DNA from 4 places in the Nocardiopsis oceanisediminis genome. Region 2 is predicted to be linked to each of the others. Evidence: riboswitches for the same ligand, from Rfam matches in the RefSeq annotation. Region 2 holds a riboswitch; each other region holds the start of a gene.

Region 1 (7,554 bases), 4.6 Mb from region 2:
AGCTCGCCGTAGAACGCGCCGAAGCCGGGGTGGCCGCCGGCCTTCTCCAGCGCCTTGCGGGCGACGGCCTTGAACCGGGCGAAGTACTCCAGGTTGTTGTCGGTGAAGTTGTCCCACTCCTGGTAGACCTTCCACGTCACGCCGGCCTCCTGCAGGCGCTCGGGGTAGGTGGTCCACTCGTAGCCGGGGTGGCCCGCCTCGTCGTAGGCGTCGTTGCCGACGGCGCGCTTCCCGTTCGCCTCGAACCCGGTCCACCCGCTCACCCAGTGGTTGCGGTTGGGGCTGGTGGAGGTGTGGATGGAGGAGTGGTAGGCGTCGCACACGGTGAACGTGTCGGCCAGCTCGAACTGGAAGGGGATGTCCTCCCGGTCGTAGTAGGCCATGGTCGCGGCGGTCTTCGCGGCCACCCAGCCGTCCATCCACCCGCCGTTCCAGGCCCGGCGGCCGCCGCCCCAGGAGTGGTCCAGGTCGCCGATGTACTGCAGCTCCTCGCGCTGCCGCTCGGCCGCCCCGCGCACCGCGAACGGCAGCACCGGCAGTAGCTCGCCGCCCTGCTCGAACACCGGGCGGCCGTCGCGCCGCCGCACCGCGTTCCGGTCGCCGAACCCGCGCACCCCGCGCAGCGTGCCGAAGTAGTGGTCGAAGCTCCGGTTCTCCTGCATCAGCAGCACGACGTGCTCGATCGAGTCCAGGCCGCCGGGCGGCGCGGGCTCGGCCAGCGCCGCCCGCAGCGACGGCGGGAGCAGCGAGAACGGGGAGGCGGCCAGCGCGGCGCCGCCGGCGGCGGCCGCGCCCGCGCCCAGCAGGCGGCGGCGGGAGATGTCGGGGGCCACGGGGAGGCGTCCTTCCGGTCGGCGGTCGAGGCGGCCCCGTGAGCGTAGGGGCGCGGCGGTACCGGCGGGAGACCCGGGAACGAAGAAGAAGCGAAGCCGGTGTATCGGATGCGTCGCGGACCCCGGCCGCGGAATCCGCGGCGCGGCTCAGACCAGCCTCCGTCCCCCCTTGCGGGCGTCCCGGCGCATCAGCCAGAGGAAGAACGGGGCGCCGCACAGCGCGGTGAGGATGCCGATCGGGATCTCCTCCGGCGCGGCCAGCACCCGGGCCGCCAGGTCGGCGAGGATCATGAAGGAGGCGCCGAGCAGGATCGCCACCGGGAGTACCCGGCGGTGGTCGGAGCCGACCAGCATCCGGGCGATGTGCGGCATCATCAGCCCGACGAAGCCGATCGGGCCGCACACCGAGACCAGCACCCCGGTGGCCAGGGACGTCGCCGCGAACATCAGCGCGCGGAAGCGGTGCACGCTCAGCCCCATGCCCACCGCGGTCTCCTCGCCCAGCTGGAGCACGTTGAGCGCCGGGGCCGCGGCGGCGATCACCAGCAGCGCGGCGAGCACCGCGGCGGCGACCACCGGCAGCGTCTGCCAGGTGGTCCCGGCCAGGCCGCCCAGGGTCCACCGCTGCACCTGCTTGGCGACGTGCGGGTCGCCGGAGAGCATGATGGACAGGCTCGCCAGCGCGCCGCACAGCTGCCCGACCACCACCCCGGACAGGATCAGCCTGGTCACCGTCATCCGGCCGCGCGCCTGCGCCAGGGCGTACACGGTGACCAGTGCCAGCAGCGCGCCGAGGAACGCGGTCAGCGGCAGGGTGAACAGCCCGAGCACGGAGGCCCCGGTGACCACCACCAGCACCGCGCCGAGCGTCGCTCCGGAGGAGATGCCGAGCAGCAGCGGGTCGGCGAGCGGGTTGCGGACCAGGGTCTGCAGGGCCGCGCCGACCGCGGCCAGCCCGGCGCCGGCCAGCGCGGCCAGCACCACCCGCGGCGCCCTGGCGACCGTCACGATCGCCTCGTGCGCGGGCGGCCAGTCCGGCCGGACCAGGCCGGGGAAGGCCTGGTGGGCGATGATCCGCCAGGTGTCGGCGAAGGAGACGTCCACCGACCCGGTGATGATGCCGAACGTCGCGGCGACCGGGACCGCGGCGGCGAGCAGCGGAAGCAGCAGGAGCAGCGGCACCGGGCCGCGCCGCGGTGAGGGGCGCGCGGCGCGGCCGGCGGTGGTGGCGGGGGCGGTGCTCACCGGGGCCTCAGAACGCGTCCGGGTGCAGCTGCTCGGCGACCTCTTCCACCGCGCCGCCCACCCGGTTGCCGACGACGGAGGAGGTCAGCGGCAGCACCGCGAACCGCTCCTCCTCGACGGCGGGCGTCCCGGCCAGCGTCGGGTCGGCGAGGACCGCCTCCTTCTTCTCCTCCGCGGAGACCTCGCCGTAGTCGTAGATGAGGATCGCGTCCGGCTCGCGGTCGGCGGCCTGCTCGATGGAGACGTCGGCGAAGACCTTGTCCAGGTCGTCGAAGACGTTCCGGCCGCCGGCGTGCGCGATGATCTCGGTGCCGATGCCGGCGCCGCCCGAGGTGAAGACGGTGCCGTCGATGCTGTCCACCACCAGGACGTCCACCGGCTCGGTGCCCTCCAGGGCCTTCTCCACCCCGGCGACCTGCTCCTCGATGCCGGCGACCAGCTCCTCGGCCCGGTCCTCCACCCCGAAGATCTTCCCGATGTTGGTGATCTCGGTGGCCACCGTCTCCATGGTGACCTGGTCGGCGCACTGCTCGATGCTGGCGTAGGTGGTCATCCCGGCGTCCTCCAGGGCCTCGCGGCCCCGGCCCTCGTCCTCGGCGAAGGCGCTGGAGGCGAACCCGGCGTAGGCGAAGTCGGGCTCGGCGGCGAGCAGGTCCTCGAACGAGGGGTACTGCTCGGCCAGGACCGGAACGGCCTCGTAGGCGTCGGCGTACTCGGGCAGCACGGCGTCGTCCAGGTACGCGGTGCCCACCATCCGGTCCTCCAGGCCCAGGGCCAGCATGATCTCGGTGGTGTGCTGGTTGAGCGTGACCGCCCGCTCCGGCGGGGCGTCCACGGTGACCTCGCGGTCGCACTCCTGCACGGTGACCGGGTAGCCCTCGTCGGGGGCGGCCTGCCCGGCCGGCTCGCCGCCGCCCCCGCAGCCGGCGGCGGCGAGCAGCGCGGTGCAGGCGAGTGCGGGCGCGGTGCGGCGCACCGCGCGGCGGCCCGCCGGGGAAGGGATGGGGGATTCCTGGTGCACGTCCGGGTCCTCTCCGGGATCCGGGCACGGCGCCGGTGGTCGAGGCGTACAAAGGGCGCACATCGCGGCGGCACCGGAGACGCCCGTCCCCCCGGGGTCCGCGCCCCTGGTCGACGATCGCGACGGGTCAGTCTCCTGACTCCCGGATCAGCGCCTCCCCCGGCCTTCCAGCGCGCTGCGCCGTGGCCTTATGCGGGTTCGACTCCCCGGTCACAGTGGCGGGACCGTGCCGGATTCGCACCGGACTTCCTGGTTCCCGTCGCCCTCCCAGGCTAGTGGCCGCTCCTGATCAGAGGGCGCCCGGGGTATGTCGGATCGGCCAAAAAGGACACCCGGGTCCTAGACGAGGCGCCAATGATGGTCAAGGAATGTGACGGGCATGTCTCGAACCGGTGATGAAGTACATATCGGTCATTGATCACGCAGGTGAACGGGGACAGGATGCGGAGACCGAAGAGGAAACCTGAGATGAAGGAAGGAGCACCGTGAGCGAATCGCTGCTGGCGTCGAGCGTCACCTTCGGTGTGTACTTCGTAGTGATGGTCGGCATCGGCCTCTACGTCTACAAGCGCACCACCTCCCTGTCCGACTTCGTACTCGGCGGCCGCCGGCTGAACAGCTGGGTGGCCGGGCTGAGCGCCAACGCCAGCGACTTCAGCGGCTGGCTGCTGCTGGGCCTGCCCGGTGCGATCTACCTGTCCGGCCTCGGAGAGGCGTGGATCGCGGTCGGCCTGGCCCTCGGCTTCGCCGGCAGCTGGATCGTGATCGCCGGCCGGCTGCGGGTCTACACCGAGCGCGCCAGGGACGCGCGCTCGGGGGACGAGGCCAACTCGCTCACCCTCTCCTCCTACCTGGAGAACCGGTTCGCCGACCGGACCGGCCTGCTGCGCGGCGTCTCGGCCGTGCTCATCCTGGCCTTCTACCTCTTCTACGTGGCCTCCGGCCTGGTCGCCATGGGCGGGCTGTTCGAGGACGTCTTCAACATGCCGGGCTCGATCGCGGTGCTCGCCGGCATGGCGATCATCGTGCTCTACACCTTCCTCGGCGGGTTCCTCGCGGTCAGCTACACCGACGTGATCCAGGCCGTGATGATGTGGCTGGCCCTGCTCATCGTGCCGGTGGTCGCGGTCGTCACCGTGGTCTCCGACCCCTCGGTGGGCACCGGGGGCGAGCTCTCCGTGCTGGGCGGCTTCAGCGGCGCCGGCGAGTTCTCGCTGGGCGGCGTGCTCGCCCCGGTCGTGGTCGTCTCCGGCCTGGCGTGGGGCTTCGGCTACCTGGGCCAGCCGCACATCCTCGCCCGGTTCATGGGCATCCGCTCGGTGCGCGACGTGCGCAAGGCCGCCGGGGTGAGCGTCTCCTGGGCGGTCTCGGCGATGCTGATGGCCGTGGTGATGGGCTTCGTCGGCCTCCGCTACTTCGGCTTCGAGGAGGAGCTGCCCAACGCGGAGAACGTGTTCCCCGCCCTGATCCAGGCGCTGCTCAACCCGTGGGTCGCCGGCCTGCTGCTGGCCGCGATCCTGGCCGCGGTGATGAGCACCGCCGACTCCCAGCTGCTGGTCGCCGCCTCGGCGCTGACCGAGGACGGGTACCGGGCGTTCGTCAAGCGGGACGCCTCGGCGCTCACCCTGGTCTGGGTCAGCCGCATCGCGGTGATCCTGGTCGCCCTCGCGGCGTCGGGCATCGCGCTCTCCGGCAACAGCACCGTCATGGACCTGGTGGGCTACGCCTGGGCCGGGTTCGGCGCCGGCTTCGGCCCGGTCATCCTGCTCTCCCTGTACTGGAAGCGGATGACCTGGACCGGCGCGCTGGCCGGCATGCTCGGCGGCGGCCTCACCTCGGTCATCTGGGACGTGCTGGACAAGAACGTGCTGGAGACCGGGCTGTACGCGATGGTCCCCGCGGTGATCGTGAGCTTCGCGGCCATCTACGCCTTCAACGGGCTGGGCAAGGTCGCCGAGCACATGGACGAGGACTTCGACCGGGTCGACGCGGAGTACCGCCGGGAGAGCCAGGGCGCGGGCGTGTGACCCGGCCTCCCCGATGACCCCGCGGCGGGGGTCGCGCCCGGTGCGCGGCTCCCGCCGCATCGTGATCCTCCCGTTCTGGTGCGTAACGGGGGCTCCCGGTAGAAACGATGCCATGTGCGATCTTCCCGTGGCGTGGACCCGCGTCGACGATGCCCGGGGGACGGCCGTCGGGGCGCTGGTCCCGGAGCGGAGCGGCCACCGGATGGAGGGCGGCGAGACCGCCGTCGACGGCGGCGCGGTCTACAGCTGCCGCTTCACCGTCCGCACCGACCTCGCCTGGACGACCCGGTCGGTGCACGTGGAGGTGCTGAGCTCGTCGGGGGTGCGGACGCTGGACGTCACCTGCCGGGCCGGCCTGTGGACGGTGGACGGCGAGCGCCGCCCGCTCCTGGACGGCTGCACCGACGTGGACATCGCCGCCACCCCGCTCACCCGCACCCTGCCCGTCCGCCGCCTGGGCCTGCGCCGCGGCGAGCACCGCGACATCGCCGCAGTCCGGATCTCCGTGCCGGAACTGCAGGTCACCCGGGTCCTCCAGCGCTACACCCGGCTGGAACCCGCCGCGGACGGCCGCGCCCGCTACGAGTACCTCACCGCCGAGCACGGCCACCGCTTCTCCGTCGACCACGAGGGCCTGGTCCTCGACGGCCAGGACCTCTACGAACGGGTGCCGTGACCACGGGCGTCCTGCACCGCCCGGCGTTTCACGTGGAACATCCCGCGGACCGCCCACGGCCTGCGGAGGGGGCGGGTCAGCGGTTGAGGCGGGAGAGGTCCACGGTGACCGGGAAGGGAACGCTCAGCTCCAGGCGCCCCCGGGCCACGGCCGTCCGGGTATAGACGCCGTTGACCCGGTCCAGTTCGTAGACGTGCACGGCGGCGGCGCCTTCCTCCTCCTCGACCAGCCAGAAGTGCGGGATCCCCGCCTCGGCGTACTTGACCGGCTTGGTCTTGCGGTCGCGCTCCTCCGATTCGGGGGAGACGACCTCCACCACCAGGAGCACGTCCTCCGGCAGGTAGTAGGTCCGGTCCCCGTTCCCGCCATCGGTGTCCCGGAACACCACGAGGTCGGGCTCGGGGCGCTGGCGCTCCCCGAGCCTCACGGTCATCTCAGGTTCGACCCCTACCCCTTCGGGGGCCTGCAGGTCGAGTGCGGCTCCCAGGCGCAGGAGGGTCCTGGCGTGGAAGGAGCGCTGGGGCGCCGTCACGATGAGTGCTCCGTCGATCAGCTCGATGTGCGAAGGAGCGGAGGGCGGGAGCCGGTCCAGGTCGTCCGCCGTCCACCCCTCCGGGGGCGGGAAGAACCAGTCGGGCAGCGGATCAGCGGACATCGTCGGTTCCTTCAAGGGGATCGACATCGTCGGCCGCCTCACTCTCGGTCGGTCCGGATCTGCTGAGGCGGAATCTAACCGGAGCCTACCCAGCGCCGCAGCGGATTCCCCGAAACCGGGCCTTTCCCGCGACCCGGGTGCCGGGGCGGGGGAGGCGGGGCGGGATAATCCCCAGTCGGAGCAGCAGGTCGTACCGGCAGGGAGGAACACGGCGGTGGGCGAGTTGAGCGAGGAGCGGCGCGGGATCATCCGGGCCCTCGAGGTCGCCGAGGGGTTCGACGTCCGGGAGGAGATCGAGCGGCGCACCGCCTTCCTGGCGGAGCGGCTCACCGCGACCGGGTGCCGGGCGCTGGTGCTGGGGATCAGCGGCGGGGTGGACTCCTCCACCGCCGGGCGGCTGTGCCGGCTGGCCGCGGAGCGGGTCCGGGCCGGCGGCGGGCAGGCCGAGTTCATCGCGATGCGGCTGCCCTACGGGGTGCAGAAGGACGAAGAGGACGCGCAGCGCGCGCTGGAGTTCATCGAGCCGGACCGGGTGCTGACGGTGGACGTCAAGCCGGCCACCGACGGCCTGGCCGACATGCTCGACGTCGCCGGGCTGCACTACGCGAGCGAGGCCTCCCGGGACTTCGTGCTGGGCAACGCCAAGGCGCGGGAGCGGATGGCCGCCCAGTACGCGGTGGCCGGCGCGGTCGGCGGGCTGGTCGTCGGCACCGACCACGCCGCCGAGGCGGTCACCGGCTTCTTCACCAAGTTCGGCGACGGCGCCGCCGACCTGGTCCCGCTGACCGGCCTCACCAAGCGCCGGGTCCGCGCCCTCGCCGCCGAGCTCGGCGCCCCGGCCTCGCTGGTCGACAAGACCCCCACCGCCGACCTGGAGTCCCTCAGCCCGCAGAAGGCCGACGAGGACGCCCTCGGCCTCACCTACCAGGAGATCGACGACTTCCTGGAGGGCGCCCCGGTCCCCGAGCACGTCGAGCGGGCCCTGATCGCCCGCTACCGCGCCACCGCCCACAAGCGCGCCCTCCCGGTCGCGCCCTGACCCGAACGGGCCGGGTGGGAGAGGCGATCGCCTCCGTCCGCGGTCCTGGTGCCGAACC
Region 2 (7,554 bases):
GGTGCCCTCGGTGCGGACCGGGTTGGCCCCGGAGTTCATGAAAGCGATCTCCTCGGCGTCGGCGTAGTGCCAGTTGAAGGCGTAGCCGATGTCGCTCGCGGCCTTCTGGAAGTCCTCGGCCGAGGTGATCGTCTCCGGCTCGTTGAACTGCTGGAAGCCGATGATCGAGTCGACCTCGCGCATGTAGGTGGAGCGGCGCTGGACGAAGGCGACCGGCTCGCCGTCCACCGTGGCGAACGATTCGACCAGGCCGAACTCCGAGCGCAGCGAGGTGAGCCGGTAGGAGCCGGCCGGCGTCTGGTCGGCCACCGTGGGCTCCCAGGCGTTCTCCACGGTCAGCTCCTCGAACCCGGTGCAGGAGCCGTCCCCGGCGACATAGCCGCGGGAGGAGGTGTCGGGGGCGGAGCCGTCCGGCTCGCACAGGTCGACGGCGAAGGTGTCGGTGATGTCCTGCCCGGCGGAGGTGGCGCTCCAGGCGTAGTCGGTGCCCCGCCCCATCTGCACGTAGAAGCTGGTGCCGGGGAAGGAGGCGCCGCGGGCGCTGATGCCGGGGCCCTGCAGCTCCTGGACCATGAGCAGCTGCGGGGAGAAGTAGCCGGTCTGCGGGCCCATGACGGCGACCGGTCGGCCGCTGGCGGTGTGCTCGCCGGAGACCAGCAGCGCATTGGACATGCCGCGCGGCTCGGCCAGGTCGGCGGGGAGGACGCCTTCGTTGAAGATGCCCTCGGCGGCCTCCAGGTCGCCCTCCTCGGCCTTGGCCTCCAGTTCCTCCTGCTTCTTCTCCGGGAGGTCGGAGACCTGCTCGCCGCCCTCGGAGGTGCTCTCCTCCGACGCGGCGGCCTGGGCGGAGGCGCCGCCGGCGGCCGACCCCTGCTCGTCGTGGACGATGTCGTAGGGCTCGACCGAGCCCTCGTCCGGCAGCGCCCGGCCGACCGGGTCCTCGGGGGTCCCGGAGTAGGGGAAGTCGCCGTCCACGGTCACCGTGGCCTCGGGGTCGTTCTCCATCCGCCAGTCCTGCCAGAGCTCGGCGCCCTTCTCCGCGCCGTACTGGTTCTGGAAGGCGAGCCTGATGACGGCGGACTGGACCTCGCCGCCGCCCCCGCCGCCGAACAGCGCGCCGACCATCGAGGCGATGCCGACGATGTCGGTGGGCTTGAAGTGCTCGATCTCGCCTTCCTGGGTGACCGCGTTCTTGTGCCCGGTCAGCACGTACTCGCCGGGGTAGTCGTTGCGGTCCTGCGAGGCGTCGATGTAGGCGTTGATGCCCTCGATGTAGGAGTCGACGTCGGCCAGCGCCTGGGCGCCGCGCTCACCGGAGGCGGCGACCCGGTCGATCTGGGCCTGCTTGTCCTCTTCGGTGTAGGGGGCGGTGCGCCACAGCATCTGCTCGAAGGAGCGGTTGCCCTCGGCGCCGCCGGCGAACGGGGTGAGCTCCCCCCGCCCCAGGTTGCGCAGCACGTCCATGAGGAAGAGCCGGTCCTCGGCGACGGCGTACCCGGCGCCGAACATGGTCCCCTCGCGGGTCTCGCCGTAGATGTGCGGCACTCCGTAGGAGTCGTCGCGGATGATGGTCACGTCTCCGCGCGGGCTGTACTCGCTGCCGACGTCGCCCTCGGCGACGCCGAACGAGGCGTCCATGAAGTAGGAGTCGAGTCCGGCGTCGTCCAGCCCCTCGTAGTCGTGGAGCAGGTTGTCGTACATGTCCAGCTGGTCGGAGGAGTGCGCCGGACGGGTGCCGAACATCTGGTTGCCCAGGATCTCGACCAGGGTGGCGTTGCCGTTCTGGCCGGGCGGGATGATGTCGTGGCAGCCGTTCTCGCCGCAGTGGTCCTCGACCGCGGCCATCAGGGCCGCGGCGTCCGGTCCGTCCGCTGCGGCCGCCGGGGCGGCGAGTGAGGTCGCGCAGATGACCGCCAGCGCGGCGGCGGTCCTGCGTCGAACGTGGTGTGCCATGGGGAGTCGCACCTCGATCGGCGGGGGATCACAGGGGTCGTGCACGACGCGTCGTCGGCAGATTACGCACGCCCGCGGCTTTCGCGAAAGACTTTCATGTTCCCTGTTTCGGCCCCCTCCCGCCCCCTCTCCCGGCCCCGGGGCCGGCCGCCGCCCGGGACCCGCGCCGCTACCAGCGGTAACACCGGCCGTCCCGCCGCTCCGGATGTGACCGGAGGCACAGCGAACCGGGGTGGCCGCATGCGGCCACCCCGGTTCACCCCAGGGTTCTTGCGCCTCCCGGATGCGATCGGCTACCCCGCCCGGCGGGGGGAGGGTCAGTCGTCGCCCTCCAGCTCCCCCTCCATCCGGAGGTAGGTCTCCCGGAGCCGCTCCAGCAGCTCCTCTTCCGGCTCCTCCCACAGCCCGCGCTCAGCGGCCTCCAGCAGCCGCTCGGAGATGCCGCGCAGCGCCCACGGGTTGGACTCCTCCAGGAAGTCCCGGTTCTCCGGGTCGAACACGTAGGTCTCGGCGAGCGTCCGGTACATCCAGTCGTCGACGACGCCGGCCGTCGCGTCGTAGCCGAAGAGGTAGTCCACCGTGGCGGCCAGCTCGAACGCGCCCTTGTAGCCGTGCCGGCGCATCGCCGCGATCCACCGCGGGTTGACCACCCTGGCCCGGAACACCCGGCGGGTCTCCTCGCCCAGGGTCCGCGTCTTGACCTGGTCCGGCACCGCGGAGTCGCCGATGTAGGCGGCCGGGGACCCCCCGGTCAGCCGGCGCACCATGGCGACCATCCCGCCGTGGTACTGGAAGTAGTCGTCGGAGTCGACGATGTCGTGCTCGCGGGTGTCCTGGTTCTTCGCCGCGACCGCGATCCGGCGGAACGACGCCTCCATGTCCGGGCGGCGCTCGGCTCCGTCCAGCCCCCGCCCGTAGGCGTAGCCGCCCCACACCGCGTAGACCTCGGCGAGATCGGCGTCGTCGCGCCAGTTCCGCGCGTCGATCAGCGGCAGCAGCCCCGCCCCGTAGGCGCCCGGCTTGGACCCGAAGATGCGGGTGGTGGCGCGCCGCCAGTCGCCGTGGCCGGCGTGGTCGGCGAGCGCGTGCGCCCGGCAGTAGTTGGACTCCTCCGGCTCTTCCAGCCCGGCCACCGCGCTGATCGCGTCGTCGATCAACCCGATGACGTGCGGGAAGGCGTCCCGGAAGAAACCGGAGACGCGCAGTGTGACGTCGATCCGCGGCCGGCCCAGCTCCTCCAGCGGGACGATCTCGAAACCGGTCACCCGCCGGGAGGCGTCGTCCCAGGTGGGCCTGGTCCCCAGCAGCGCCAGCACCTCGGCGATGTCGTCGCCCTGGGTGCGCATCGCCGCGGTGCCCCACACCGTGATCCCGACCGAGCGCGGGTAGGAGCCGGTGTCCGCCAGGTGCCGGGCGACCAGCGAGTCGGCCAGCGCCTGGCCCACGTCCCAGGAGTTGCGGGAGGGGATCGCCTTGGGGTCGACCGAGTAGAAGTTGCGGCCGGTCGGCAGCACGTTGACCAGGCCCCGGGTGGGCGATCCGGAGGGCCCGGCCGGGACGTGCCCGCCGTCCAGGGCGTGCAGCACCGCGTCGATCTCGGCGCCGGTGGCGGCCAGCCGCGGCACCACCTCCTCGGCCGCGAAGACCAGCACCCGGACCGCATCGGCGAAAGCGGCCCGCTCTTCGCCGCCTGCGGCCCCGCCGAGCACCCCGGCGGCCACCGGTTCGGCGCGCCCGGCCTCCCAGCCGGCCTCCTCCATCGCCTCCACCAGCCGGCGGGCCACCGCCTCCAGCAGGTCGACCGCGTCCGAGGCGGTGCGGGCCGGCCCGTCCTCCAGCGCGGCGAGCTCCTTGGGCACCTCGATCCGGGCGCCCGGGTCTGCCAGCAGCGCCTTCTCCTCCAGGCCGAAGCGGCGGGCCAGCGCCGCGCGGAGCCCGGGGAGCGCGCCCGCCGCGCCCGCCCACACCTGCGAGGCCCGCAGCACCGCGAGCACCAGGTTGACCCGGGCCTCCCCCTCCGGGGCCGCGCCCAGCACGTGCAGGCCGTCCCGGATCTGCACGTCCTTGATCTCGCACAGGTAGCCGTCGACGTGCATGACGAAGTCGTCGAACTCCTCCTCGCCCGGCATGTCCTCCTGGTGCAGGTCGTGGTGGAGCTCGGCGGTCTTGATCAGCGTCCAGATCTGCGCGCGCAGCGCCGGCGCCTTGTCCGGGTCCAGGTCGCTGACCAGGGCGTACTCGTCGAGGAGCTGCTCCAGCTTGGCGATGTCGCCGTAGGTGTCGGCGCGCGCCATCGGCGGCACCAGGTGGTCCACCACGGTGGCGTGCCCGCGCCGCTTGGCCTGGGTGCCCTCGCCCGGGTCGTTCACGATGAACGGGTAGACCAGCGGGAGGTTCCCCAGCACCGCGTCCGGGGCGTCCTCGGCCGCCATCCCCAGCCCCTTGCCGGGCAGCCACTCCAGGGTGCCGTGCTTGCCCAGGTGCACCACGGCGCCGGCGCCGAAGCCGCCCTGCTCGCGCGATCCCTCCAGCCACCGGTAGGCGGCCAGGTAGTGGTGCGAGGGCGGTAGGTCCGGGTCGTGGTAGATGGCGATCGGGTTCTCGCCGAAGCCCCGCGGCGGCTGGATCATCAGCACCAGGTTGCCGAAGCGGAGCGAGGCCAGCACGATCTCCGGGCGGCCGCGCGAGTCGTCGACGTACAGCTCGCCCGGCGGCTCGCCCCAGTGCTCCCGGATGGAGTCGCGCAGCCCGGCGGGGAGCGCCTCGAACCAGCGGGTGTAGTCCTCCAGCGGCACCCGGGCGCCGGCGGCGGAGAGCTGCTCCTCGGTGAGCCACTCCACGTCGTGCCCGCCGGCCGCGATCAGCGCGTGGATGAGCGGATCGCCGTCGTCCTCGCGGCGGTCCTCGCCGGGCCCGGGGCGGCGCCACAGCGCGTCGTCCGGGCCGAGGTCGTACCCGCGCTCGGCGAGCAGCCGGAACAGCCGGACCGCCGAGGCCGGGGTGTCCAGCCCGACGGCGTTGCCGACCCGGGAGTGCTTGGTGGGGTAGGAGGAGAGCACCACGCCCAGGCGGCGCTCGGCCGGCGGCACCGCGCGCAGCCGCGCGTGCCGGACCGCGATCCCGGCCACCCTGGCCGCCCGCTCCGGGTCGGCCCGGTAGACCGGAGCCGACCCCTCGGCCGGCTCCTTGAAGGAGAACGGGACGGTGATCAGCCGGCCGTCGAACTCCGGGATGGCCACCTGCATGCCGGCGTCCATCGGGGTGAGCGCCGCGTCGGAGGCCTGCCACTGCTCCCGGGTGGAGGTGAGCACCAGGCCCTGGACGATCGGCACGTCCAGCGCGGCGAGCGCGCCCGCGTCCCAGGCGTCCTCGTCGCCGCCTCCGCTGGCGTCGGCGGCGACCGCCCCGCCCGCGGCCAGCACCGTGGTGACCACCGCGTCGGCCCGGCCGAGCAGCTCGAACAGGCCGGGGGCGTTCTCCGCGTCCAGCCCGCGCAGCGAGCCGGAGAAGACCGGGAGCGGCTCTCCCCCGGCCTCCTCGATCGCGTCGCACAGCACGTCCACGAAGGAGGTGTTGCCGGACAGCTCGTGCGCCCGGTAGAAGACCACCGCCACCACCGGCCGCGCGCCTGCCGCCTGCGCGCCCTCCCGGCGCGGCCGCTCGTGCAGGCCGTACTCGGGCATCTTCTCCGGCGGGGCGAACCCGTCCCCGGTGAGCAGCACCGTGTCGGAGAGGAACCGGGCCAGCTGGCGCAGGTTCTCCACCCCGCCCTCGGCCAGGTAGGCGTGGGCCTCGGTGGCCACCCCGGCGGGGACCGTGGAGGCCGCGATCATCTCCGCGTCCACCGCGGCCTCACCGCCCAGGGCCACCAGCGGAACGCCGCCGGCCCGCAGCGCGGCCATGCCCTCCGGCCAGAACTCGGTTCCGCCGAGGAGCCGCACGACCGCGATGTCGACCCCCTCCAGCAGCGCGGGGACCTCGCCCGCAGGGGTCCGCGCCGGGTTCGCGGTGCGGTACCCGGCCTCGGCCGCCTGTGCGGCGAGGAGCTCGGTGTCCGCGGTGGACAGCAGCAGAATGGTGGCCACACTCGGTCCTTCGTGTCGTTCCGGGGTCCGCGCCCCGGTGCCGATCGGATGCTCGCGCGCCGCGAAGTCTCCTGGCTCGGGGCTCGCCGCGCCTCCCGGGCCTTCCCGCCGGCGGTGCCGGCAGTGGCGCGCTTCCGGGGGCGCTCCTCCCTCACAGTTGCGGGACAGCCACGGCTTCCAGGCCGGATCCGGCCAGGCCCCGCCATCCGGGGCACCGTGTTCCTTCGCGGCACGTACCGCCCCATCTTCGCAGAGGCCCTGTCCCGGCCCGCCTCCGGCCGCCGGAACGCCTTTCCCGAGCGGGTCCCATCAGGCCGAGCGCTTTGCGACAATCAGCGCATGACCCAGTACCCCCACCCCCCTTCCGGGGCCGGCGACCCCTATCAGCGGCCCCCAGGAACCGACCCTTACGGCCGACCGGTGTACGGGCCGCCCCCGCAGAGCTCGGGTGAGATCGTCCCCGTGCAGGCGGGCGGCTACGACGCGCCGATGGCCCCGGCCCCGGCCGGCGGGCCGACGCTCACCACCATCGGCGACATCGCCGTCACCCAGACCGAGGTGATCACCCCCGCCGGGCGGTTCCCGATCAAGGGGTCGGTATGGACCGTCACCGACATGTCCCGGGTGGAGAAGACCACCCCGGTCTGGGCCATCATCGTGGCGATCCTGGTCTTCTGGTGGACCTGCCTGCTCGGCCTGCTGTTCCTGCTGGTGAAGGAGGAGCGGGTCACCGGCTACATCCAGGTGACCGTGCAGGGCGGCGGAACGTACCACTCCACGATGGTCCCCGCCCTGGGCAGGGCCACCGGCGCCAACGTCGCCCAGCAGGTGAACTACGCCCGCTCGCTCGCCGCCTAGCCCGGCGCGGCCCCGGTACCGCCGCCGGGCCCCGCGGCCTCCCGGCGGGGCCGGCGGACCGGGCGCCGCCGGGAGAGCCTCGGCCCGGGGCGGCGGGAAGGCTCACCCCCCGTCCGGCCGGGGCTCGGCGGTATCCTGCGCCGCCGCGGTGAGCCGGTCCAGCACAACCTCCCGGACGAACGGGGCGAGCGCCCTGCCGTCCGCGGCCTCCTTCAGCGCGGCGAGCTCCTCGCCGGTGAACGCGACGCCGAGCGCGGCCCCGGACCCGGCCGCCGGCCGCAGCCCGAGCATCTTCCGGTGCAGCCGCTCCAGGGCCTCCGCGGGGATCGGGCCGTAGCAGGCCTCCAAGTGGATCAGCCAGTCGCGCATCTCGCTCCACCGGGCGCAGCGCCCGGCCAGTATGTACAGGTAGGCCTCGACGGAGCGGCCGCCCGCGGCGCGCTCCAGCTCGGCCCGGGTCATCGGGTCCAGGTCGAGCACGACCCGGTGCGGCGGCGCGCCCTCCGCCCCGGGGAAGGCGGCGGGGCCGTCGGTGCGGTCGTCGGTGCGGTCGGCGGTGCAGTCGGTTCCGGTGATGGTCACAGGGGGCCTCCGAAGATGGAAGGAGCAGGGGTGCTCCGGCCCTGCGGGCCGGATCCCGGCGGCGGCGTCCTTCTCG
Region 3 (7,554 bases), 3.0 Mb from region 2:
TGCGCCCGCCGGGGCCGTCGTCGAAGGTGAGCGCGATGCACTTGGCCTTCGGGTCGGAGCAGTCGACGTCGGGGGAGACGGGCGAGGGCCGGCCGGGGACGTCGCCGGCGGCGCCGTCCTTGGGCGCGGCCGCCTCCGCCTCCAGCTTGAAGTCGCGGGTCACCGCGGTGGCCGCGGCCTGGGCCCGCTCACCGAGGTCGGACAGGAGCGGCTCGGCCTCCTTGCGCGGCACCACCGCGTGCACCCGCCCGTCGCCGGCCGGGGCGAGCTGGCCCTCGTCGAACTCGACCACCAGGTCGCCGTCGGGGTTGAAGCCGATCGAGTCGTACATCCCGGCGATGGGGTAGAGGTCGGCGGTGTCCACGTCCTGCTCGCCGAGGATCCCGGCGACCCGCTCGTGCAGCTCGCCCAGCTCCTCGTCGCCGGCGAGCAGCTGGGTGGAGTAGGCGGTGGCCCCGGTGCCGGCGTCGTACCAGTAGGTGGCGTGGCCGGTGCGGGTCCCGTCGGAGTCCTTCTCCTTCTGCTCCAGGCGGACGCCGAGCACGTCGCCGCCGGCGGCGGTCAGCGCCCCGGTGACGGTGAGCGACTCGGCGCCGGGGACGGCGTCGGCGAAGTCCTCGGCGGCGCGGCCGGTGATCCGGCCGAGCTCGTCGGCGAACGGGCCGGCGCCGCCCACCGCGGGGTAGGAGATGTCGACGGAGACGTCGCCCCGCTTCTCCTCGGTGTGCTTCTCGTCGAGGTCGGCGACGGTCTCCGGGTCGACCTCGGTGAGCCGGTCCGGCTCACCGGAGGGCTTTTCGGCGGGGGTCTCCTCACCCCCCGAGGTGTGCTCACCGTCGGAGGGGCTGCAGGCGGTGAGGGCGAGCACAGCCGCGGCCGCGGCGCCGATGAGGGCGCGGCCGCGGGGGGATTCAGGGACGGAGCGGTTGCGTAGCACCTGAAATCGTCTTTCGCATATATCGGGCCAACCGGACTATACATAGGATGATCGCATCCGAGGGTCAGTTCGGTTCGACGCTTCGGTAATGAGAGGGGAAAAACCGGCGTGCCGTCTTCCAGGGGCGGAGGGGCGGGGTGCGGGCGCCCGGGACCCACCCCCCGGTATCGGGCAACGGCGTCCCTATACTGACAGCTGCGGTCGGTACGCGCACGGTGGATCACTGTGGGCGTCGAGAGAGGGAACCCGGTGCGAATCCGGGACTGCCCCGCAGCGGTGAATGGGAACGAAAGCCGTCAACAGCACTGGGTGCCGAGCACTTGGGAAGCGGCGGCCGGTAGGAGAACGCGCCCGGAGGGCGCGGAGCGCCCATGAGTCCGAATACCTGCCGACCGCCCGCGGGCGCGACCGTGCCCGCGGTGGTCGGCGCGTCCCGAGGGAGGACACGCGGACGGTGCCCGGTCGGGGCGCGCTCCGCCGCGCCCGCCTCCGGCCGTCCGCTCCTCCGGACGGCGTCGTCGGCCTGCCAAGGCTGTTCGACGAGGGAGAGAAGAAGCCACATGCGAACCGAGCGCACCCGCGGCGGTGAGGCCGGATGACCGCCACCGCCCACGGCTACCCGCGCATCGGCCCCGACCGCGAGCTCAAGCAGGCCTGTGAGTCCTACTGGGCCGGCCGGAGCAGCGCCGCCGACCTGGACGCCGTCGCCGCGCGACTGCGCCGCGACGTCTGGCAGGACTTCCGCGCGGCCGGGGTCGACGAGATCCCATCGAACACGTTCTCCTACTACGACCACGTTCTCGACACCGCGCTGCTGTTCGACGCGGTTCCGGAGCGGTTCGGCCCGGCCCCCGAGGGAGAGGGGGCCGGCGCGGACCGCGCCGCCGAGCTGAAGCGCTACTTCACCCTGGCCCGCGGCTCGGACGACACGCCGCCGCTGGAGATGACCAAGTGGTTCGACACCAACTACCACTACCTGGTCCCGGAGCTGTCCCCGCAGACCCGGTTCCGCCTCGCCGGGACCAAGCCCCTCTCCGAGTACAACCAGGCCAAGGGGCTGGGCATCGAGACCCGGCCGGTGCTGGTCGGCCCCCTCACCTTCCTCCTGCTGGCCAAGCCCGCGGCGGGCGCCCCGGAGGGCTGGAGCCCGCTGGAGCTCCTGGACGGGCTGGTCGAGGCGTACGGCACGCTCCTCGGTGAACTCGCCGCGGCCGGCGCCCGCCAGGTCCAGCTGGACGAGCCGATCCTCGCCACCGACGAGGGCCGGGAGCGCACCGCGGAGCTGGAGCGGGTCTACTCCGCCCTGGGCGGCCGCTCCCGGCGCCCGGAGATCACCGTCTCCACCTACTTCGGGTCGATCGGGACCGCTGCCCTGGAGGCGCTCAAGCGCACCCCGGTGGAGCGGATCGGGCTGGACCTGGTGGCCGGCCCGGAGGCCGCCGACGAACTGGCCGCCGTCTCCGGCCTGGGCGACAAGACCCTGGTCGCCGGGGTGGTCGACGGGCGCAACGTGTGGCGCACCGACGTGTCCGCCGCGCTGGCCCGGCTCGGCCCGCTGCTCGGCCTGGCCCGCGAGGTCGTGGTGAGCACCTCCTGCTCGCTGCTGCACGTCCCGGTCGACCTGGACGCCGAGACCGACCTGGACCCGGCGATCCGCGCCCGGCTCGCCTTCGCCCGGCAGAAGCTGGACGAGGTGGTCCTGCTCGGCCGCGCCCTGTCCGCCGACGACGAGGCCACCGCCGCGGAGATCGCCTCCGCGCGCGCCGAGCTCCCCGAGCCGGAGGGCTTCCGCGACCCGCAGGTGCGGGCCCGCCTGGACGCCCTGGGCGAGCTCCCGGTCCGCAACCGGGAGGAGCGCTGGAGCGGCGGCGGTGAGCGGCAGGTGCTGCCGACCACCACCATCGGCTCCTTCCCGCAGACCGCGGAGATCCGCAAGACCCGGTCCGAGCACCGGGCCGGGCGGCTCAGCGAGGAGGAGTACACCGCCCGGATGCGGGCCGAGATCGACTCGGTCATCGCGCTCCAGGAGGACATCGGCCTCGACGTGCTGGTGCACGGCGAGCCGGAGCGCAACGACATGGTGCAGTACTTCGCCGAGCGGCTGGGCGGCTTCGTCACCACGAAGAAGGGCTGGGTGCAGTCCTACGGGTCGCGCTGCGTGCGCCCGCCGATCCTCTACGGGGACGTGCGCCGCCCCGAGCCGATGACGGTGGACTGGGCCGTCTACGCCCAGTCCCGCACCGGCAAGCCGGTCAAGGGCATGCTGACCGGTCCGGTGACCATCCTGGCCTGGTCCTTCGTCCGGGACGACCAGCCGCTGGCCGACACCGCCCGGCAGGTGGCGCTGGCCCTGCGGGACGAGGTCTCGGACCTGGAGCGCGCCGGCATCCGGCACATCCAGGTCGACGAGGCGGCGCTGCGCGAGCTGCTGCCGCTGCGGAAGCAGGACCGCCAGGCCTACCTGGACTGGGCGATCAGCGCGTTCCGGCTGGCCACCTCCGGGGTGGGCGCCAGCACCACGGTGCACACCCACATGTGCTACTCGGAGTTCGGCCGCATCGTCGGCGCGATCGAGGCGCTGGACGCCGACGTCACCAGCGTCGAGGCGGCCCGCTCGCACATGGAGCTGGTGGACGACCTGGAGCGGGCCGGCTACCGCAGGGGCATCGGCCCGGGCGTGTACGACATCCACTCGCCCCGGGTGCCCTCGGTCGAGGAGATCGAGGAGGCGCTGCGCAGCGCGCTGCGCGCGGTCCCGGCCGACCGGCTGTGGGTCAACCCCGACTGCGGTCTGAAGACCCGGGGCTACACCGAGGTCGAGCCGGCGCTGCGGAACATGGTCGAGGCGGCCCGCCGGGTCCGCGCCGACCTGCCGGCGCAGGGCTGACGGACCGGGCGGCGGCCGCGGGGCATCCGGTCCCGCGGCCGCCGCCCGGACACGCGGACACGCAGAAGGGGCGCGGGCCGAAGCCCGCGCCCCTTTCCGCTGCGCGCCGGTGCCGCCGGGCGGCACCGGGGTCCGTCAGGAGCCGATCAGCCCCAGCGACTCGTCGCCCAGCGAGTTCATCATGCCCTCGACGTCGTCGAACTTGAGCGGCGCCGGAGCGTTCTTCGGGGCGTCGTAGGCGTTGCTCTCGGTGAACTCCACCTCGACGTTGATGTTGCCCTCGCGGATGAGCACGGTGGCCACCGAGCTCTTGGTGCCGGCGATCTCCTGGGTGGCGAAGATGATCGCGGCCTCCTCGCCCAGGTTCAGCTCCTCGTTCTCGTGCACCTTGGTCGGGATGATGTCGCTGCTCTCATCCGTGGCGTACTCGACGTTCTCCTGGAACTGGGTCTTGGCGCCCTCGATGGAGTCGGACCCGCCGTAGGGGACCTGGTACTGGACGCTGACGTTGGCGTAGCCGTCGCCGCCCAGGGACTCCGCGGTGTACATGCACGAGGAGGAGGTGTCGGTCAGCGACTTGCTGCCGTCCTTGAGGCCGTACTCGCCGGCGGTGGCCTCGGAGAAGGCCGAGCAGGGGTCCTCGGGCAGCGCGTACGGGGGCTCGCCCTTGGGGCCGCTCGCCTCGCCGCCGCCCTCGGTCGTCTCCTCGGTGGTCTCCTCGGGCTTCTTGGAGGGGTCGGCCGCCGTGCCGCCGCCCTCGCCGCCGCCGCTCTCGCCACCGCGGATGAGCATCACCACGACGGCGACGACCAGCAGCAGGATGACCACGCCGCCGCCGATGACGATCCACATCCCGGCGCTGCTCTTCTTCGGCGGGGGGTAGCCCGGAGACCCCATCGGGGCACCGGGGCCGCCCGGCCCGTAGGGCGGGGGCTGTCCGGGGCCACCGGAGTACATCGGCTGCGGCCCGCCGGGAGGACCGGGCTGGCCGGGCCCGCCGGGCTGACCCGGCTGGGGGCCGGTGCCGTAGGGGGACTGGAAATGGGGCTGGCCATGTCCGCCGCCCTGCGGTGGCTGGCCGTAAGGTCCGTTGTCGCTCATTGCTCCCCTCGCGCCCTGCGTATCTGAACGGTTCGTGAGACGCGCATGGGCGCGTTCATGGTTCCCTGCGATCGGAAGGCGGCCCCGCGGCGCTCTCACCGGCGGACCGGGCGGCCGACCGCGGTGCCCGCCGAAGCGGCACCGGGTTCGAAATCCTAGCGTCCGCCGGGATGGCCCTCGGTGGGTGCCTCTGTCCGGACGTCAGTGCATCGTCACCGTTTCGTGGCGATTCCGTACTTGAACGGAGCGGCCGGGTGAGGGAAGAGGCGCCGCCGGAGGGCTCCCGGGGCCCGCACAATGGTGGCCCGGGAAACCCGGGAACGGCCGCCGCGGCCGCGGATCGTTGCCGGAATGAGACGCGCGGGGCTAGCGTTGGAGCGGCGGCCGCCGCACCGGCGCCCGCCTCCGGACCAGCACGGAGGGACGCCCATTGCCCGCGCGCAGAGCCGATCCCAAGCACGGCGGCCCCAGGCACGGATTCTGGGCCTGGTTCGCCTTCATCCTCGCGGTGGGCGCGGTGCTCGCCGTCACCGGCGGCTGCCTCAGCGTGATGTACGCCCCGGTGTTCGGCGGGGGCTGACCGGGAGGGGCCGCACCGGCGGCGGGAGCGGGGCCGCCGCCCCGCTCCCGCGGTGACCGGGGCCGCCGCGCGGGAGGGCGGCCCGGGGCGCGGGAAGCGCCGCAGGCCCTCCGGGGCGCCGGGGCCCTCAGAACATCGAGATGTGCACGTGGTCGAAGTGGTTCTCGGTGATGCTGCCGCGGTCGGCCATGTCCCGCCAGCCCTCGTCGGAGCGGCGGATGTCCCAGATCTGCTGGCGGTAGATGATGTACATGATGCCCAGCCGCTCGGCGTTGTCCTGGGCCCAGTCGGCGATCTCCTGGCCGTGCGCGATCTGCTCCTCCGACGGCATCTGGCCGTTCTTGTCGACCATGAAGTCGCAGGCGCGGCCCTTGGGGTGCTCGCCGACCACGTAGCCGCCGTCCGGGCGGTAGCAGCCGACCCCGCCGTGCTTCCTGTTCTCGCCGAACTTCTCGGTGATGACCTCGCGCATCTGCCGGGTGCGCGGGGTGAGGTTGTCCGGCGGCCCCATCTCCTGCTGCGGGTGCTCGGCGATGAGCCGCTGCACCTCCTCGCGGCGCCCCTCCAGCTCGTCCAGGTCCTCCTGGACCTCGTCCGCCTTGGCCTGGGCGTTGTCGCGGGCCTTCTCGTCCCGCTCGATCGCCTGCTCCAGGGCGTCGATGCGCTCCTGGTGGTTGGCGGAGAGGTGGCCGATCAGCTGGGCCTGGTCGATGAGGAGCTGCGGGTCCTCCTCGACGAACACGGTCAGCGAGGGGTCCAGGCCGCCGCTGGTGTAGCTGGCGATCGCCAGCTGCTGCACCTGCTCACGGGCGTCGTCCACCTCGTCCTGGGTCTTGTCCGCGCGCTCCTGGGCCTTCTCCGCGTCGTCGAAGACGCCTTCCATGTCGCGCAGCTCGCCGTTGTACTCCTCGCTCAGCGCATCGGCGCGGTCCTGCAGCTCGGAGAGGCTCTCGCGGGGCGCCGGCGCGGCCGCCGCGGGGAGCGGGGACAGCACCGAGGCCAGCATGAGCGCCGCGGCGGCGGCGCGTCCGGCCCCGGCGCGCCGCGGCGCCCGGGGCTCGGCGGGGCAGGGCGGGTCGGGTGCCCAGAAGTCGGCGAAGGGATCGTCGCCGCTCACTCTGTCGGGCTCCACGGAATGTCTTCTCCTCGGATCGGCCGCGGTCGGCGGGCGCGCTGCGGAAGCCGCTTCCGCCCGCCGGGTACGGGGTGGCGCGCGCCGGGGCCCCGGCGGTGCGGGGCGGCGGTCTCGGCCGCGGGGCGGCCGGGAGGGGCCGCGCGGGCCCCGGGTCCGCACGCCAGGAAGGTTAAAGGCAGTTTCATCGGATCGCCAACGCACGGGTGATATGTGGCGGATCTAACGCCCGTTTCGTCCGGGAACGTCCCGTGGTCGTAGAGGGAGTGTGGTTACCTGGGTCCGTGGACTACATCGCTCACGGCACCCCCGCCCCCCGCGCCCCGAGGCGCGGTTGTCGGCCGTGTCCGCAGAGGCACCGTCCGGCCGGCGGCGACTGTCCCATGCCGGAGTTCCACTGATCACCCGCTGATCCCGCGACTCCCGGGCCCGGAGGCCCGGTCCGAGCGCGGGCAGCGCGTCGCCGCGCACTTCCCTCTCCCCGCGTTGCACCATGCACTGGCATGGGCGAACACGCATGCGGCGGGCGCGAGCACCCCGGTCCGCAGCGGCCCGAGGCGTTCGAGAGCGCCCCGCCGTGCCGCAGGAGGGCCGCGGCGGAGCGGCCGGAGCGCTCCGTGCGGCCCGCGCAGTCCGTCCTTGCTGGCCTCCAGCGAGCCGATCGACGAGGAAACCCGTGATAGAAGCCGTGGGCCTGCGCAAGGTCTACCCGTTGAAGCAACGAGAGGTCGTCGCCCTCGACGGCGTCGACCTCCACGTCGAGCAGGGCGAGATATTCGGGGTGGTGGGCCAGAGCGGCGCGGGCAAGAGCACCCTGCTGCGCTGCGTCAACCTGCTGGAGCGCCCGACGGCGGGGACGGTCTCGGTGGACGGCCGGGAGCTCACCGGGATGCCCGCCCGCGGCCTGCGCCGGGCGC
Region 4 (7,554 bases), 2.1 Mb from region 2:
GGCCCAGCGAGAGGATCTGCGCGAAGCCGGTGTAGAACCACATGCCCTCGAAGATCACGTAGAACGCGACCAGGTCGCGGAGGAAGGCCTGGTCCGCCTCGGGGGTGCCGGTGGCGAAGTCCGGGTTCTCCAGGTTCTGCGTGTACTTCAGCGCCCAGGCGTCCTTCTCCGTGATGGAGGGGATCTCCCGGTACATGTTGAACAGCTCGCCCTCGTCCAGGCCGAGGCTCTCGCAGATGTACTGGAAGGTGTGCGTGTGCACGGCCTCCTCGAAGGCCTGGCGGAGCAGGTACTGGCGGCACTCCGGGTTGGTCAGCTGCCGGTAGACCGCGAGCACGATGTTGTTGGCGACGAGGGACTCCGCGGTGGCGAAGAAGCCCAGGTTCCGCTTGAGCATCAGCCGCTCGTCCTCGGTGAGGCCGTCGGCCGACTTCCACAGGGCGATGTCGGCCTGCATGGACACCTCGGTGGGCATCCAGTGGTTGTTGCAGCCCGCCAGGTACTTGTCCCAGGCCCAGTGGTACTTGAGCGGCAGCAGCTGGTTCACGTCCGCGCGGGCGTTGATCATCGCCTTGTCGCCGACGCTGACGCGAGCGGCGTCGCGGGCGATCTCGCCGAGTCCGGTGCTGTCCGTCTCCGGGGCCGTCGTCATGAGTGTGACCGTCGTCTTTCCAAGTCGGTGGTGGTGCGCCAGGGGGCCGGGCGGGGCGGGCGGCGCCCCTCGGAGGGGTGCGCCGCCCTCGCCCCGCGGGGCCGCGCTACTGGCAGGCTTCGCAGTCCGGGTCGTCGATCGAGCAGAGCGCGCCGGCGTCCGGGTCGATCTCCGGAGCGGTGGACGCGGGCGCCTCGGCGGAGGGCCGGGCGGCCGGGGACGGCGCCGGGGACGGGGCCGCCGCGGGGGCGGCCGCCGGGGCCGCGGCCGGGGTGGCCGAGACCGCGTTGAGCCGGCCGTCGGTGCCCTTCAGGGTCGACTTCTCCACGTGCGTCGCGCTCTGCGCGCGCAGGTAGTAGGTGGTCTTGAGGCCCTTGCGCCAGGCCCGCCGGTACAGCGTGTCCAGCTTCTTGCCGCTCGGCGCCGCCATGTACAGGTTGAGCGACTGCGCCTGGTCGATCCACTTCTGGCGGCGGGCCGCGGCGTCCACCAGCCAGGTCGGGTCGAGCTCGAACGCGGTGGCGTAGAGCTCCTTCAGGTCGTCGGGCACCCGGGCGATCGGGCCGAGGCTGCCGTCGTGCAGCTTGAGCTGGGTGACCATGTCGGCGTCCCACAGGCCGCGCGCCTTGAGGTCGCGGATCAGGTAGGGGTTGACCACGGTGAAGTCGCCGGACATGTTCGACTTCACGAACAGGTTGCGGTAGATCGGCTCGATCGACTGGCTCACCCCGGTGATGTTGGCGATGGTCGCGGTCGGCGCGATCGCCATCACGTTGGAGTTGCGCATCCCCTGGGTGCGCACCTTCTCCCGGAGCGAGTCCCAGTCCAGCCGGGAGGAGTAGTTGGCGTCCAGGTCGCCGTCGCGGGCCTCGGCCACGGTGCGCAGCGAGTCCAGCGGGAGCACGCCCTTGCTCCACAGCGAGCCCTCGAAGGACTCGTAGGAGCCGCGCTCGGCGGCCAGCTCGGAGGAGGCCGCGATGGCGTGGTAGGAGATCAGCTCCATCGACTCGTCGGCGAACTCCACCGCCCGCTGCGAGCCCATCGGCAGGCGCAGCTCGAAGAGGGCGTCCTGGAAGCCCATCAGACCCAGGCCGACCGGGCGGTGCCGCATGTTGGCCCGCTCCGCCTCGGGGATGGTGTAGAAGTTCACGTCGATGACGTTGTCCAGCATCCGGACGGCGGTGCGCACGGTGCGCTCCAGCCGCTCGGTGTCCAGCCGGCCGCCCTCGACGTGCTGGGCCAGGTTGACCGAGCCGAGGTTGCAGACCGCCACCTCATCGCCGGCCTTGGTGTTCAGGGTGATCTCGGTGCACAGGTTGGACGAGTGCACCACGCCGGCGTGCTGCTGCGGCGAGCGCAGGTTGCACGGGTCCTTGAAGGTGATCCACGGGTGGCCGGTCTCGAACAGCATGGTCAGCATGCGCCGCCACAGGTCGACCGCGGGGACCTTGCGGAACACCTTGATCTCGCCGGCCTCGGCGGCCCGCTCGTAGGCCTCGTACCGCTCGGCGAACGCCTTGCCGTACAGGTCGTGCAGGTCCGGCACCTCGTCCGGGGAGAACAGCGTCCACTGGCCGCCGGCCTCGACCCGCCGCATGAACAGGTCCGGCACCCAGTTGGCGGTGTTCATGTCGTGCGTGCGGCGGCGCTCGTCGCCGGTGTTCTTCCGCAGGTCGAGGAATTCCTCGATGTCGATGTGCCAGGTCTCCAGGTAGGCGCAGACCGCGCCCTTGCGCTTGCCGCCCTGGTTGACCGCGACCGCGGTGTCGTTGGCGATCTTGAGGAACGGGACCACGCCCTGGCTCTGGCCGTTGGTGCCGCGGATCCGGGCGCCGATGCCGCGGATCGGGGTCCAGTCGTTGCCCAGGCCGCCGGAGTACTTGGAGAGCAGGGCGTTGTCGGAGATGCCCTTGAAGATCGACTGCAGGTCGTCGTCGACGGTGGTCAGGAAGCAGGACGACAGCTGGGAGTGGCGGGTGCCGGAGTTGAACAGGGTCGGCGTGGAGGCCATGAAGTCGAACGAGGAGAGCAGCTCGTAGAACTCCACGGCGCGGGCGTCCCGGTCGTCCTCGTTGAGCGCCAGGCCCATCGCGACCCGCATGAAGAACGCCTGCGGCAGCTCGTAGCGGGTGCCCTCGCTGTGCAGGAAGTAGCGGTCGTAGAGGGTCTGCATGCCGAGGAAGGTGAACTGCAGGTCGCGCTCGGGGCGGAGCGCGGCCCCCAGCCGGGCCAGGTCGAACTTCTCCAGCCGCGGGTCGAGCTGCTCCAGCTGCACGCCGCGCGCCACGTAGCCGGCGAAGTAGTCCGCGTAGCGGAGCGCCATCTCGCCCTCGCTCGCGGAGTCCGCCGCCCCGGAGATGAAGGTCAGCGCCTCGCGCCGGAGCGCGCCGAGCAGCAGCCGGGCGGCCAGCGGGGAGTAGTCGGGGTCCTCCTCGACGTGGCTGCGCGCCGCCATGATCAGCGCGAGCTCCAGCTCCTCGTCGGTGATGCCCGGGTAGAGGCCCTTGCGCGCCTCCGCGATGACCGCCTCGGGGCTGACCCCGGCCAGTCCGGTGCTCGCCTCGCGGACCACGTCGCCGATCCGCTCCGCCGGGTCCGGGCTGTTCGCCTCCGGAACCGCGACGGGCTCGGTGTCGAGGGTCATCTGCTCGCTCCAACCAGGTAGTCGTCGACCGGTTGGGGTTCCGAAGGCCGGAGCGCGCGAACCAGGGGAGCGCCCACGACCGTCGAGCCCCCCTATGCCCACGGCGGCCCGCCCACGAGGCCCCGTTTCGTTGTGCGCCGGGCGCACACCGGTGGCAGGTCTTCGGACTCGCGGGCGACGTCCGGCTGAGCGCCGTCCGGCCTACTCGCCGCCGCTTCCCGGGAGCCTGAGCGCCCAGTGCCGTGGCGACTTTCGGAAGCGCGCCGCCCGGTTCCCCCCGGGGGCCGGCGCGCCGCTTCCCGCTTACCGCTGCGGGGCAGTCCCGGAGTTCCACCGGGTTCCCTCTTGCCCCACCCGGAGCATCCGCCCCAGGTGAACCACCAGTGGAAGAGATACTACATCTGGTGGCACCCGAGCGCGACCACCGCAAGATAGCCGTGTTTCACATGCGACGCGCCCGCTCCGGCCGTTGTCCGCAACGCGCTGCGGAGATAAGCTCCGCGCGATGACGCGACTACACATCTTCGACCTGGACGGCACCCTGCTGCACGGAACCAGCGCCCCCCTGGAGATCGCCCGCGTCACCGGGACCGGGCCCCGGCTGACCGAGCTGGAGCACCGCTTCTCCGCAGGCGAGCTGGACAGCCGCGGCTTCGCCGCGGAGCTCTTCTCGCTCTGGGGGCACCTCACCGAGGAGCACGTGGACGAGGCGTTCGCCGGCAGCCCGTTCCTGGAGGGGATCGCCGAGGTCTGCGCCGACATCCGGAAGCGCGGTGAGCGCTCCCTGGTCATCACGCTCTCCCCGGGGTTCTACGCGCGCCGGTTGCACGCCTTCGGCTTCGACGAGATCGTCGCCTCGGACTTCCCCGACCCGCCCTTCCCCGGACCGCCGGACCCGGAGCGCATCCTACGCCCGCAGGACAAGGTCCGCATCGCGGAGGAGGCGCGCGCCGCCGCCGGAATCCCGCTGGAGATGTGCACCGCCTACGGCGACTCGCTCTCCGACGCGCCGCTCTTCGGGCACGTGGGCGGATCGGTGTCGGTCAACGGGGACCACCACGTGGCCGCCCTCGCCACCGCCGCCTACACCGGGCGGAGCCTGCCCGAGGCCTACGCCCTGGGCCGCTCCCTGGCCGCCTGAGGCCCTGCGGGGCGGGGACGGGAGGGCGCCGCGGACCCGCCGGGCGGCGGCCGCGGATGTTGCGGACCTCTCAGTGCGGCCCGGCCGGACCGGGCCGGGTCAGTCCAGCATCCGGTCCAGGGCGTCCTCGGGCAGGCCGAGGTCGACCCGGACCCGGTAGCGGATCCGGAGCAGCTCCATCAGCAGGTCGTGCACGTAGGGCGAGACGTCCTGGTGGCGGAAGCGCTCCACGCCGAGGGTGGCCCACGACTGGGCGGCCTTCAGGTCGCCGTGCGCCTGCAGGGTCTCCGCGATGTGGATGTAGGTGGGCAGGTTGCGCGGCCCCTCGGCGCGCAGCCGCTCCAGCTGGGCGTAGGCGTCGTCGACCAGGTCCAGTTCGAGCAGCGCCCCGGCGAGCAGGGCGCGCGCGTCGATGATGGTGATGCCGCCGTCGTCGATGGCACGCCGGTAGGCGCGCGCGGCGAGCTCGAACTCCTGGGCCATCTCCCACTGCTCGCCGGCCCGGACGAACAGCTCGGCCCGGGAGATCTCGCTGTCGGCGTCCACGCTGTCGGCCAGCCCGAGGAGTTCCGCCGCCACCTCTGCATGGTCGCCGGACTGGACGGCCCGGAATTCCAGGCGGTCCAGATCGGCCGTCGTCACTCGGGTCACTGCCAGCCTCCCTCGGTGCTCACCGCTGCGCCGCGCTCACTCCCGGGCGCGCTCCAGCGCCTCCCAGAACCCCTGCCGCAGCGCCTCGCGCACCTCGTCGCGGAGCAGGTAGTCGATCGGCAGCGCCGAGCCCTGGAGCAGCCGCGCCTCCAGGTCCGAGGGCATCCGGGGGCGGCGCACCAGCACCGCCTCCAGCCACAGCGCCGGCGCGTCGCGGGCGATGGACTCGGCGAAGTCGTTCCCCTCTCGGCGCGCGACATTCACCGCCTCCTCGATCGTCCGCGCGGCCGACGCCCCCGCGTAGTCCGCGCTCGGGACGGGATCGGTGTAGGGCCCGTGCTGGACCCTGGGTCGGAGCCTGGGACCAGTAGCGTCCGGGGGGCGGACCCCCGGGGCGCCTCCCCGCGGGGAGTCACCCTCCGTACTGGTCCCAAAAGTAGGGTTTGGCCCGGTACCCCCTCCGAAACCCGGGTTCTCCCCGGTGGTCGGTCCGTACCGGGGGTCCGGCGGGGCCGGTGCTCTGCCGGGCGGCGCTTCGTGCTCGTAGCCGGCCGGCTGCTGGTGGCGCGGGCCCGCCGGGTGGCCGGGAGCGGCCATCGGCGCGTGCGCCCCGGTCTGCGCCTGCTGCGGCGGCTGGGCGGGCTGCACCGGCTGCTGCGGCACGGGCTGCGGCGGAGCGCCGTAGGCCGGCTGCGGCCCGGTCGCCGAGGAGGCCGCGAAGCCGCCGTGCGCACCGGTGGCCGAGGCGCCCGGCGAGGCGTCGCGGAGGCTCTGGTGCGCACCGGTGGCGGACGGGGCGTGCGAGGCGCGCGGCCCGGTGGGGAAGCCGTTCGCGTCGATCGGCCCGGACGCGGAGCGCGGCGGCTCCGCCCCGGCCTGCGGGGCGAGGTGGTCGCCGCCGCGCTGCTGGGCGATGCTGCGCCGCATGGCGCGCAGCTGGTCCATGGCGCTGCCGTTCATCGGCTGCTGGGCTCCGGTCCCGGCGAACACCGGCTCCATGCCGGGGGCGGGGGCCGCCGGGGGCGCCGGCTCCACCCGCTCCGACTCCGGGCTCGCGGTGACCGGCCGGCGCTCGGTCTCGGGGGCCGAGCGGCCGTGCCCGTTGGCCAGCGGCGCGGTGGTCTCCGCCGCCGACTCGGCGGCGGCCGCCCCGGAGAGCAGGGTGACGTAGGGGCGCAGGTGTCCCGCGCCGATCTCGATCAGGTCGTCGCACTCCCGGCGCAGCGCCCGCGAGATGGTCCAGTTGCCCTCCACCGAGACGTGCACGACGGTGACCCGCACCCCGAGGTCCTGCACGTCGGCGACCACTTGGGCCATGTCCTCGTCCCCGCTGACCAGGACCGCCTCGCAGAGCGTCCCGGTCCGGGCGAGCGTGGTCAGATCCCGTTGGACATAGCTCTCGACTCCCTCGCGTCTGCCCGGACGGATGCGTGCGGCTCGGAACTTGATTCCGGGGATGTCCGCGATACCGTCCTGCTCCTGGCTGCGACGGCCGTCCGCCGTCGCCTCGTACCAGTAGCACCGCAGCAGTGGAAGCCCCGTACGGTCCCGCGCGACCTCTTCGAGAAGCCGGGCCAGGCCCGCGTAATCCCATGACACGGAATCCCGGTTCCGGGTCCCGTGCACCGCCATCGCACCGTCGGCGAGGAGGTAGCCGGCGTCGACGAACAGCGCGCTGCGATCCACCCGACACCGCTCCTTCCGTTGTTCGGCACCCCGGAGCCGGTGTTCCCGCACCGGGTCTGTCCAGCGATCGGCATCGGCCCGTGAAAAGGCCGGGCCACAGCCTAACCAAGTCTGTGCCGGTTTGCGTGCCGAGTGCCCGAGTCGGTATCGCGAACCGCGTGTTCACGGCCGCTCCGGGAACCGTTCCGCGGGCCGGAACCGGTGCCCCGCCGGGGCTGCGGCGCCCCGGCCCGCGGCGCCGGTGCGCCCGGGGCCCGGCGGAACCCGGTGGCCCGGTCAGCCGCCGGCCGGCGGTCCCGGCACCGCGGGCTCCTCCGGAGCGCCGGGGGCGCCGGGGACCTCCGGCACCTCGGGGGCGTCCGGGGCCCCGGGCGGCTCGGGCGGGTCCGGCCACTGCGGGTCGGACGGCCGCTCGACCCATCCCGGCGGCCGGGGCGTCTCGGGCCGGTCCGGCCAGTCCGGCCAGCCCGGCCACTCGGGCCACTCCGGCCAGACCGGCGGCTCCGGGATCTCCGGGGGCGCCGGCGGGTCCGGGATCTCCGGCGGTTCCGGGGGGTCCGGCGGCTCGGGGACCTCCGGCGGAGGCGGCTCCTCCTCCGGGGGCGCGGGCCGCTCCGGCGGGGGCGGCTCCTCCTCCGGCGGCTCCGGCGGCGGGGGCTCCTCCTCCGGAGGCGGCGGGGGCGGCTCCTCGGCCGGCGGGGGCGGGGGCTGCTGCTGCGGCGCGGCGGGGGGCGGGGCCGGCGGGTCGGCCGGAGGGGCCGCGGGGGATCCGCGGGCGGG

Evidence for each region. Region 2 has a riboswitch for cobalamin ahead of cobN (cobaltochelatase subunit CobN). Riboswitches for the same ligand answer to the same signal wherever they lie in the genome.
Region 1: another riboswitch for cobalamin. It lies ahead of J0910_RS29745 (ABC transporter substrate-binding protein); the one in region 2 lies ahead of cobN (cobaltochelatase subunit CobN).
Region 3: another riboswitch for cobalamin. It lies ahead of metE (5-methyltetrahydropteroyltriglutamate--homocysteine S-methyltransferase); the one in region 2 lies ahead of cobN (cobaltochelatase subunit CobN).
Region 4: another riboswitch for cobalamin. It lies ahead of J0910_RS00600 (ribonucleoside-diphosphate reductase subunit alpha); the one in region 2 lies ahead of cobN (cobaltochelatase subunit CobN).

What each region holds. Positions count from the first base shown of each region.
Region 1 covers NZ_JAFMZJ010000001.1:6,792,676-6,800,229, reverse strand. The annotation lists gene J0910_RS29755 (phosphocholine-specific phospholipase C) at 1-833, opposite strand, end outside; gene J0910_RS29750 (FecCD family ABC transporter permease) at 981-2,078, opposite strand; gene J0910_RS29745 (ABC transporter substrate-binding protein) at 2,086-3,099, opposite strand; cobalamin riboswitch at 3,208-3,398, opposite strand; gene putP (sodium/proline symporter PutP) at 3,585-5,126, shown strand; gene J0910_RS29735 (putative glycolipid-binding domain-containing protein) at 5,239-5,802, shown strand; gene J0910_RS29730 (Uma2 family endonuclease) at 5,879-6,457, opposite strand; gene nadE (ammonia-dependent NAD(+) synthetase) at 6,672-7,496, shown strand.
Region 2 covers NZ_JAFMZJ010000001.1:2,164,714-2,172,267, reverse strand. The annotation lists gene J0910_RS09770 (penicillin acylase family protein) at 1-1,953, opposite strand, end outside; gene cobN (cobaltochelatase subunit CobN) at 2,271-6,038, opposite strand; cobalamin riboswitch at 6,103-6,263, opposite strand; gene J0910_RS09760 (hypothetical protein) at 6,378-6,896, shown strand; gene J0910_RS09755 (hypothetical protein) at 6,999-7,478, opposite strand.
Region 3 covers NZ_JAFMZJ010000001.1:5,197,435-5,204,988, reverse strand. The annotation lists gene J0910_RS22750 (polysaccharide deacetylase family protein) at 1-937, opposite strand, end outside; cobalamin riboswitch at 1,123-1,344, shown strand; gene metE (5-methyltetrahydropteroyltriglutamate--homocysteine S-methyltransferase) at 1,533-3,824, shown strand; gene J0910_RS22740 (DUF3558 domain-containing protein) at 3,960-4,676, opposite strand; gene J0910_RS22735 (hypothetical protein) at 5,356-5,505, shown strand; gene J0910_RS22730 (coiled-coil domain-containing protein) at 5,633-6,637, opposite strand; gene J0910_RS22725 (methionine ABC transporter ATP-binding protein) at 7,326-7,554, shown strand, end outside.
Region 4 covers NZ_JAFMZJ010000001.1:72,200-79,753, forward strand. The annotation lists gene J0910_RS00595 (ribonucleotide-diphosphate reductase subunit beta) at 1-652, opposite strand, end outside; gene J0910_RS00600 (ribonucleoside-diphosphate reductase subunit alpha) at 759-3,296, opposite strand; cobalamin riboswitch at 3,433-3,693, opposite strand; gene J0910_RS00605 (HAD family hydrolase) at 3,802-4,437, shown strand; gene J0910_RS00610 (hypothetical protein) at 4,537-5,088, opposite strand; gene J0910_RS00615 (NYN domain-containing protein) at 5,125-6,774, opposite strand; gene J0910_RS00620 (sigma-70 family RNA polymerase sigma factor) at 6,876-7,554, opposite strand, start outside.